DNA from 3 places in the Streptomyces sp. NPDC052107 genome. Region 3 is predicted to be linked to each of the others. Evidence: riboswitches for the same ligand, from Rfam matches in the RefSeq annotation. Region 3 holds a riboswitch; each other region holds the start of a gene.

Region 1 (3,266 bases), on a different contig from region 3:
GCCGAGCGCCGCGCGGCCCGGGTCCGGGCGGGCCGGCCGGAGTACCCGCTGAAGGTGACCGTCACCGCCACCGGCGACCTCGACCCCGACGCAAACTTCTGGCACACCGGCGGCGCCAAGCTCGTCTACACGACCGACCAGGGCGCCGAGCAGGCCGCCCGCCGCGTCGGCAACGCCGCCGACATCGTCCCGCTCGGCCCCGGCCTCGACTGGCGGGCCCTGCTGACCCACCTGCACGACGTGCGCGGAGTCGGACGGCTGATGGTCGAGGGCGGCGGCACGGTCCACACCCAGCTGCTGCAGCTGGGCCTCGCCGACGAGCTCCAGCTGGTCCTCGCGCCGCTCTTCGTCGGCGACCCGGCCGCGCCCCGTCTGTTCGGCCCCGGCAACTACCAGGCCGGTCGGCTGCGCCTGACCGAGACCCGCCGTATCGAGGACGTGGTTCTCATGCGCTACGAGCCCACCGCGCCCGGCAGCGGTCCCGTCGCCACCGCCGCCGACCGTCACTGGCTGCGCACCGCATGTGAACTCGCCGCGCTGTGTCCGCCCTCGGAGACGGCGTTCAGCGTCGGCGCGGTGGTGGTGGCCGCCGACGGTACGGAGCTGGCCCGCGGGCACTCCCGGGAGGGTGACGATCCCGTGGTGCATGCGGAGGAGGCCGCGCTCGCGAAGATCGACCCGGCGGATCCGCGACTGGCTGCCGCCACGGTGTACAGCAGCCTGGAGCCCTGCGCCCGGCGGGCCTCGCGGCCCGCGCCCTGTGCCGAGCTCATTCTTCGGGCGGGGGTACGGCGGGTGGTCACTGCTTGGCGCGAGCCGGACACGTTCGTGGCGGCGGCCGACGGTACGGGGATTCTGGTCAAGGCGGGTGCCGAGGTGGTCGTCCTGCCCGAGTTGGAGGGACCCGCCAAGGCGCCGAACGGGCATCTGCTGGGCTGAGGCGCCCGATCAAAGGCTCAGGGCCCGGAATCCAAGAGATTCCGGGCCCTGAGCCTTCAGTAGCGGGGACAGGATTTGAACCTGCGACCTCTGGGTTATGAGCCCAGCGAGCTACCGAGCTGCTCCACCCCGCGTCGTTGTGTCTCTACTGTACACCACGCACTCATCCGATCGGCGCACACCGGTCGCCCACGCCGCACCACGCCCGTGATCGCCTTCACCGACGGTGACCGGACGACCGCCCTCCGCATAACATCTGAGTCACCATCAAAAACGCGGACGCTCCTGAGCGATGGCCAACTCGCCCGGTTTGCAGTGCTCCTGACCGGTAAGTCCGCCGTCGAAAGCGTTAATGATCAAGCCGAACGGCTTGGAAAGTGGCTGCCAGGTCTATTAACGTTCGATAACGCAGCGCGGTTGTCCCAGCCGTCACAAGAGGCGGCTCCGTGTGCACGCGCCGAATCCCGCAAGGGAACCGGGGAACCACCACATTGGGGTGAATCGCGCGGATGCCAGCCGGTATACGCGCGTAGGAGACCTTCCTGCTCCGAACCCGTCAGCTAACCCGGTAGGCGGAGGAAGGAAAGGAGTGCGCCCGAGTGGCGTCCAACCGGCCCGCCCCAGAAGCCCCGTTCGTGCCCGCGCAAGCCCAGCCGGAGACCTTCGGCTACGGCGCCTACCGCGCCGAGGAGGGGCCCTGGGAGGAGTGGGACCCCACCGAGGACTCCGTCGCCCCGGTCCGTGGCCGGCACCGCGTCGCCAAGCAGCGCGGCGGCTTCGCACGCAGCTCCACCGTCCTCGGCGTCGGCGTGATGGCCGCGGTCGGCGCGGGCGGCATGGCCAGCGCCAACACCGGCAAGCCGCCGGTCTCCATATCCATGCCGGACCTGGACTCCGTCGAGCACATCTTCGACGGCGGCTCCTCCGACACGCCGCAGGCCACCACCACCGGACTCAGCCACGTGGGCGTGACCACCGACAGCGCCGACAGCGGCAACGCCGGCGAGGCCCTGCGCAACCGGATCATGGCCCAGGCCGAGCAGCAGAAGGGCCAGGCCGACAACAAGGCCACCGCCGCCGCGATCGCCGCGGCCGACCAGCAGGCCGCCGCCGCGGCCGCCAAGGCGGAGAAGGAGGCCGCCGCCAAGGCCGCCGCCGCCAAGGAAAAGGCGGAGGCCGACGCCGAGAAGGCCGCCGAGGCCAAGCGGCTGGCCGAACTGGCCAAGCAGTACCAGCTGCCCGTCGTCTCGTACACGATCACCGGCACCTTCGGGCAGCCCGGCGCGATGTGGTCCTCCGGCTACCACACCGGCCTCGACTTCGCCGCCCCCACCGGCACTCTCATCAAGGCCGTCCACAGCGGCACGGTGACCCAGGCCGGCTGGGCGGGCGCCTACGGCTACCGCACCGTCATCACCCTGGACGACGGCACCGAGCTGTGGTTCTGCCACCAGTCATCGATCAACGTCTCCGTCGGCCAGAAGGTCTCCACCGGCCAGGTCATCGGCCGCGTCGGCGCCACCGGCAACGTCACCGGCCCCCACCTCCACCTGGAGGTCCACCCGAACGGCCAGGCCACCGCCGTCGACCCGGCGCCGTGGCTGCGCGACAAGGGCCTCAACCCCTGACAGCCGTCCGTACGAGGGACTTCGCACCGGCGGCGGAATGCGATCATCCGCCGCCGGTGTTGATGTAGAGCATGACTTCTCTGCGCACACTCGGTTCCTCCGACCTCGAGGTCTTCCCGCTCTGCCTCGGCGGCAACGTCTTCGGCTGGACCGCCGACGAGGAGACCTCCTTCGCCGTCCTGGACGCCTATACGGCCGCCGGTGGCAACTTCATCGACACCGCGGACTCCTACTCGGCCTGGATCGAGGGCCACAAGGGCGGCGAGTCCGAGACGGTCATCGGCAAGTGGGTCAAGTCCCGCGGCAACCGTGACCGTGTCGTCATCGCCACCAAGGTCAGCCAGCACCCCGAGTTCCAGGGACTGTCCGCCGCCAACATCAAGGCCGCCGCGGACGCCTCCCTGCGCCGTCTGGACACCGACTACATCGACCTCTACTACACCCACTTCGACAAGCCCGAGGTCCCGGTCGAGGAGATCATCGGCGCGCTGGACGAGCTGGTGAAGGCGGGCAAGGTCCGTCACATCGCCGCCTCCAACATCAGCCCCGAGCGCCTGAAGGCCTCGCTCGACTTCTCCGACCGTGAGGGCCTGGCCCGCTATGTCGCCCTCCAGCCCCACTACAACCTGGTCTCCCGCGACACCTACGAGGGCCCGCTGCAGAACCTGGCCGCCAAGGAGGGCCTGTCCTCGGTGCCCT
Region 2 (3,266 bases), on a different contig from region 3:
TTGCGCTCGATGACCGCGTTGGCGGCGGACAGGATGGTCTGCGTGGAGCGGTAGTTCTGCTCCAGGAGGATCGTCGTCGCGTTCGGGTAGTCCTCCTCGAACTGGAGGATGTTGCGGATCGTCGCGCCCCGGAAGGCGTAGATGGACTGGTCCGCGTCACCCACGACGCACAGTTCGGCGGGCGGGAGGTCATGCTCGCCGGGCGGGGTGTCGCCGTCCTCGGCGGAGCGCTCTCCCGTGCCCACGAGTTCCCGTACGAGCGCGTACTGGGCGTGGTTGGTGTCCTGGTATTCATCGACCAGAACGTGCCGGAAGCGACGGCGGTAGTGCTCGGCGACGTCCGGGAAGGCGCGCAGCAGGTTGACCGTCGTCATGATCAGGTCGTCGAAGTCGAGCGCGTTGGCCTCGCGCAGCCGCGACTGATAGAGCGCGTAGGCCTGGGCGAGGGTCTTCTCGAAGCCGTCGGTGGCTTGGGCGGCGAAGTCCTCCTCGTCGATCAGCTCGTTCTTCAGGTTGCTGATCTTCGCGCTGAACGACTTCGGCGGGAAGCGCTTTGGGTCGAGGTCCAGGTCGCGGCAGACCAGGGCCATCAGGCGCTTGCTGTCGGCGGCGTCGTAGATCGAGAACGACGACGTGAATCCGAGCTTCTTGCTCTCCCGGCGCAGGATGCGCACGCACGCGCTGTGGAAGGTCATCACCCACATCGCGTTCGCGCGCGGGCCGACGAGCTGCTCGACGCGCTCCTTCATCTCGCCCGCGGCCTTGTTGGTGAAGGTGATCGCGAGGATCTGGCCCGGGTGCACGTGCCGCTCGGCGAGCAGGTGGGCGATGCGGTGGGTGAGCACACGGGTCTTGCCGGAGCCGGCGCCGGCGACGATGAGCAATGGGGAGCCGGCGTGCACGACCGCGGCGCGCTGGTTGTCGTTCAGCCCCGCCAGCAGGGCCGCCGCGTCGAGGGCGGGACGCGGGGCGCCGTCGCGGTAGTACGCGTCCCGGTCCGGCGGCACGTCGAACTTCCCGCCGAACAGATCGTCCGGAAGCGGCTCCGGAGCGTGATCGTCCTCGGGCGGCGGCGGGGGCTCCTCCTCACGCCCGCGAGGGGCCTGGAGGTCCGCCAGGAAGCTGTCGTCAAAGAGGCTGCTCATCGCTCTACGAGTCTAGGGCGCCCCACCGACAACCGGTCGCCGTCCCCGGAACATGGCCGGTCCGGAACACAGTTGATCTTGACCGCCGAGCGGCCCGCATCCTGCTCACACAGGGGAACCGTCCGATGACACAGGAGCGAAACCTGGCTCAGGTCACGAAAATGTATCGGACATATCACGCACCAACCTTCACAGGAGTCACACGAGTTGGCTAGCGTGCGTCCGGGCCGTACGACCCCTACCGGCGAACCTCGCCGGGCCGCGCGGCCTCCGCCGAGTCCGGCGCGCCGCAGGGCGCCCGGAGCCGGGGACCCACCGACCTTGGGGTGAATCGGCCGGCTCCCACCCGGGACGCCGCCGTAGGGCAACCCTTCCGAACCACCGCCCGAACCCGACAGCTAACCCGGTAGGCGGCCCATTGGAAGGAGTCGCCTCCCTTGGCGTCGCACCGCAAGCCGCGCCCCGGCGGGACCATCGGAACGGGTCTTCGCACCCCCGCCCTCGCCACCGCCGCCCTCACCTCCATGGCCGTGCTCTCGCAGACCGCAGAGGCCGCCCCCAGTACCGATCACGCCAAGCCGAGCCTGGAGGAGGTCGAGAAGAAGGTCGACGATCTGTACCGCCAGGCGGAGTCGGCGACCCAGAAGTACAACGCGGCCAAGGAGCGGACCGGTAAGCAGAGGGGCCGCGTCGACGCCCTCCGCGACGACCTCGCCCAGCGCACCGAACGCCTCAACAAGGCCCGCGAGGAGCTGGGCTCGTTCGCCGCGGCCCAGTACCGCACCGGCGCCGCCGCTCCCGACACGGCCACCTTCCTGCTGGCGAACGACCCGCAGGACTACTTCGACCAGACCCAGCTGATGAACCGGCTGACCTCGCGGGAGAAGACCGCGGTCGACGACTACATCGGCGAGCAGGCCGCGACCATGAAGAAGCGGCGGGAGGCCGCGGAGAGCCTGCAGACGCTGAACGTCTCACAGCACGACCTGCAGACCGCCAAGTCCACCGTCCAGAAGAAACTGGCCTCGGCCCGTGAGCTGCTGTCGCGGCTGAACGCCCAGGAGAAAGCCCGGCTGGCCGCCATCGAGCGGGAGAAGCAGCAGGAGGCGGCGCGCAAGGCGGCCGAGCTGGCGAAGCAGCAGGCGGCCCAGCAGCAGGCAGCTCAACAGCAGGCCGACTCGTCCTCCTCGTCCTCCTCGTCCACGGGGTCCGGGTCCGGATCCGGTTCGACGGGCTCCGGCTCGACCGGGTCCACCACCACATCCAGCTCGTACGACACGAAGGCCGAGAAGGCGATCGCCTTCGCCCGCGCACAGATCGGCAAGCCGTACGTGTGGGGCGCGACCGGGCCGGACTCCTACGACTGCTCGGGCCTCACCCAGGCCGCCTGGAAGGCCGGCGGCGTCTCACTTCCGCGCACCACGTACGACCAGGTCAATGCGGGCACCACGGTCTCGCTCGCCGACGCGCGCCCGGGCGACCTGATCTTCTTCTACGACGACATCAGCCACGTCGGCATGTACATAGGCAACGGCATGATGATCCACGCCCCGAAGCCGGGCGCGTACGTCCGCGAGGAGTCCATCTACTACGGCGGAGAGTCGATCATCCACAGCGTGGTCCGCCCGGGCTGAGGCCCGCCCCGGGCACGGGCGCGCCTCAGCCCTTCGACGCTCCACGCGGGCGTACCGGCGAATCGGACGGCCGCGTGGGCGCGTGCCCATGTCTTGGGCTGCCACGCGCGTGCCGACGTTTCGGGCTGCCACGCGCCCGTGACGGTGCCTTGGCCTCCAGGCGCGCGTCGGCGAATCACGTGGCCATCCACGTGCGCGTACCGGCGTTTCTCGCGCCCACGCGCGCGTGCGGCCTCTTCTTCGTCCACGTGCGCGTGCCGGGGTCTTCTCCGTCCCCGCCCGCGTGCGGCCCTTCATCCGCCCACGCGCACGTGTCGGCTTTCCTGTGTCCACGCGCGGGCTGCCCGCTCTTCCGGCCTCACGCACGCGTACCGGCGTTTTCGGTCTTCACGCGCGCGTGCCCTTCCGGGCAGCGACGCCCCGGCTCCCTAGCATCGGGCCCATGCCCGGCATCTCAGATCTGCGCGCGTGGTGGGCGGGGCGGTCC
Region 3 (3,266 bases):
CCGTATTCTCTGATCATGGCAGCCTCCCCCGCATATGCACTGATCGCCACCGACCTGGACGGAACGCTGCTGCGCGGCGACGACACCGTCTCCGACCGGTCGCTCGCCGCGCTCGCGCGGGTGGCGCGGGCCGGTGCCCGGCACCTGGTGGTGACGGGCCGCCCGGCCCCGCGGGTACGGCCACTCCTCGCGGACCTCGGCGGCACGGGGCTCGCGGTGTGCGGGCAGGGCGCACAGGTCTACGACGCCGGGACCGGCCGCCTGTTGTGGTCGGTCCGGCTGGACCGGGAGCTGGCCGAGACCGCGCTCGGCAAGATCGAGGCCGAGGTGGGGCAGGTGTACGCGGCCGTGGACCAGGACGGGGCCGACGGGCTCACGCTCATCGAGCCCGGGTACCGGATGCCGCACCCGACCCTGCCCGCGGTGCGGGTCGGCCGGCGCGACGACCTGTGGTGCGCGCCCATCAGCAAGGTGCTGCTGCGCCATGCCGACCTGTCCGACGACGAGTTGGCGGCCACTGCGCGCGGGGTGGTGGGCGAGCTGGCGACGGTCACCATGTCCGGACCGGGGACCGTGGAGCTCCAGCCGTCGGGAGTGACCAAGGCGACCGGTCTCGCGCTGGCCGCCGAGCGGCTCGGGATCGCGGCGCAGGAGGCGCTGGCGTTCGGCGACATGCCCAACGACATCCCGATGTTCGACTGGGCGGGGCGCGGGGTCGCCATGGCCGGCGCGCATCCCGAACTGAAGGCGGTGGCCGACGAGATCACCCTGTCGAACGAGGACGACGGCGTCGCTGTCGTCCTCGAAAGACTGTTCCCGACCGACTGACCGGCACATCAGTACCCGGCCGTCCCCGGAAGCGGCGACGGCCGCCCGGTGTGCCCCTCCGCCAGGTGAGGGCACACCGGGCGGCCGATGCCGTGCCGGTCAGCGGGACCGTCAGTACGCGCTGAACACGTTGTCGATCGAGCCGTACCGGGCGGCGGCGTAGTTGCAGGCCGCGGTGATGTTGGCGACCGGGTCGTAGGGGTCGAAGGAGGTGCCGGCCACGTGGTAAGCGTTGAAGGTCGGGTCGATCACCTGGAGCAGACCCTTGGACGGGGTGCCCTTGACGGCGTTGGAGTCCCAGAGGTTGATGGCCTTCGGGTTGCCGGAGGACTCCCGGATGGTGTTGCGGTAGATGCCGTTGTAGGTGCCCGGAATGCCCTTCTGGGCCATGATCGCGAGGGACTCGCGGATCCAGCCGTCGAGGTTGTTCGGGTACCCGGCGGTGGTGGAGGAAGCCTTGGAGGTCGTGCCGGTGGCCGCGGAGGCGCTGGTGGCGCCGATGAGCGACAGGGTGAGGACGACGGCGCCGGTGCCGGCGGCCGTGAGGGCGCGGACGAGGCGGTTGTTGCGCGGGCGGCGGTGCTTGGCGGCAGCAGACATGGGGGAAGTCCTCTCCGTCGCCTGCGAGGTGAGCTGTCGGGTTCGGGCGGGGAGGTGCCCGGCCACGCCTTCCTGAGAAGGCATGGCTTCACCCCTAGCCGTTCCGGTGCGACGTGTGCCGACCGGCCCGGCGACTTACCTGGGTCCCCCGCTCCTGCCGTACGAATGAGTTCGTCGATGGGTCACGCGGGCGGCGGCAGGATTCGGCGTCCGCCCGACGGCCTGGAACGTATGCGAGAGCACATGTCGGAAACAAGTACCGGAAGCACAGTACGTCCTATTTGACCTTGATCTGTGCTGTATGCGGTACTTGATCCTTTGCGGTTGCCAACCCTCAACTCGCCGACGAGGCAAGGGTGAAGGTGGCCTGACGGGCCCTGGGGCGCCGGAGGTTGGACGTGACCCAATTCACGAAATAGCAAAGTATTCTAAATCGGACGCGAGGGGTTCGGGTAGATCGGGTGGGTGATGGAACCCGTGGCGGAACCCATGACGTGGCGTCTGTCGTTGCCTGGGGCGTAGGCATTACTCCGCTCGCCCCCTCGGCTCGCGACAAAGCGTGCGGATTCCTGTTAAGTCGAGAAATGTCTGCTCTTACTACTTGATCAAAAACATACCGGTCGTGATCCGATACCGCCCAGGCTGGACCGGTGGGCGCTATCGGTGATCGAAACAGGACCGGATACGCTGAGTTGAGTGATGGCAGCGACCTATCGACAAACCGTGTAATCGCCAGCAGACACCAGCAGACAGGAGACCCCTCGTGACCGTCGTCGGGCCGTTCGGGCTGAGCGTGCGGGACCAGGCTCTGGAAGCCGATGTCCAGGCCGGATTGGCGGCTGTCGAGGAAGGCTTGCTCGAGGCCACCAAGAGCGAGGTCCCGTTCATCACGGAGGCCGCGCAGCACCTCGTACGAGCCGGCGGGAAGCGGTTCAGGCCGCTGCTCGTGATGCTCGCGGCCCAGTTCGGCGACCCCTACGCGCCGGGCGTCGTGCCCTCGGCCGTGGTCGTGGAGCTGACCCACCTGGCCACGCTGTACCACGACGACGTCATGGACGAGGCGGCGGTGCGGCGCGGCGTGGACAGCGCCAACACCCGCTGGGGCAACTCCGTCGCGGTCCTCACCGGCGACTTCCTCTTCGCCCGCGCCTCCCAGATCCTCGCCGACCTCGGCCCCGAGGCGGTCCGGGTGCAGGCCCTCGCCTTCGAGCGGCTGGTCACGGGCCAGATCCTGGAGACCGCCGGCCCCTCCGACGGCCGCGACCCGGTCGAGCACTACCTGGACGTGCTCGGCGGCAAGACGGGCTCGCTGGTGGCGGTGTCGTGCCGGTTCGGCGCGATGATGTCCGGTGCCGACGAGACGGTCGTCGACGTGCTCACCCAGTACGGCGAGCGGCTCGGGGTCGCCTTCCAGCTCGCCGACGACGTCCTGGACATCGCCTCCGACTCGCACGAGTCCGGCAAGACCCCGGGCACCGACCTGCGCGAGGGCATCCCGACGCTGCCCGTGCTCCGGCTGCGCGAGCGCGCCGCCCGTCTCGGCCTGGCCGAGGACATCGCGCTGTGCGAGCTGCTCGACTCCGACCTCAGCGACGACGCCCGGCACGCCGAGGCGCTGGCCGCGCTGCGCGCCCACCCCGCGCTGGAGCAGGCCCGCCGGGACACCATCCGGTACGCGGAGGAGGCCCGCGCGGCGCTGGCGCCGCTGCGGGAGTGCGACGCCAAGGCCGCGCTGATGGAACTGTGCGACGCGGTGGTCCACCGCGCCGGCTGACTCGGCCGCCTGTCCGATCACGCCTTGCCTGCGGCGATCGACCCGGGGGCTTCCGGCTGTCCGC

Evidence for each region. Region 3 has a riboswitch for cyclic di-AMP ahead of AB0M27_RS18810 (transglycosylase SLT domain-containing protein). Riboswitches for the same ligand answer to the same signal wherever they lie in the genome.
Region 1: another riboswitch for cyclic di-AMP. It lies ahead of AB0M27_RS35050 (M23 family metallopeptidase); the one in region 3 lies ahead of AB0M27_RS18810 (transglycosylase SLT domain-containing protein).
Region 2: another riboswitch for cyclic di-AMP. It lies ahead of AB0M27_RS17405 (NlpC/P60 family protein); the one in region 3 lies ahead of AB0M27_RS18810 (transglycosylase SLT domain-containing protein).

What each region holds. Positions count from the first base shown of each region.
Region 1 covers NZ_JBFAWG010000056.1:21,082-24,347, reverse strand. The annotation lists gene AB0M27_RS35060 (dihydrofolate reductase family protein) at 1-939, shown strand, start outside; tRNA gene AB0M27_RS35055 (tRNA-Met) at 1,000-1,073, opposite strand; cyclic di-AMP (ydaO/yuaA leader) riboswitch at 1,385-1,531, shown strand; gene AB0M27_RS35050 (M23 family metallopeptidase) at 1,539-2,567, shown strand; gene AB0M27_RS35045 (aldo/keto reductase) at 2,639-3,266, shown strand, end outside.
Region 2 covers NZ_JBFAWG010000013.1:123,089-126,354, forward strand. The annotation lists gene pcrA (DNA helicase PcrA) at 1-1,145, opposite strand, end outside; cyclic di-AMP (ydaO/yuaA leader) riboswitch at 1,407-1,575, shown strand; gene AB0M27_RS17405 (NlpC/P60 family protein) at 1,583-2,779, shown strand; gene AB0M27_RS17410 (tellurite resistance/C4-dicarboxylate transporter family protein) at 3,222-3,266, shown strand, end outside.
Region 3 covers NZ_JBFAWG010000015.1:34,043-37,308, reverse strand. The annotation lists gene AB0M27_RS18815 (HAD family hydrolase) at 16-828, shown strand; gene AB0M27_RS18810 (transglycosylase SLT domain-containing protein) at 940-1,428, opposite strand; cyclic di-AMP (ydaO/yuaA leader) riboswitch at 1,434-1,615, opposite strand; gene AB0M27_RS18805 (polyprenyl synthetase family protein) at 2,192-3,202, shown strand.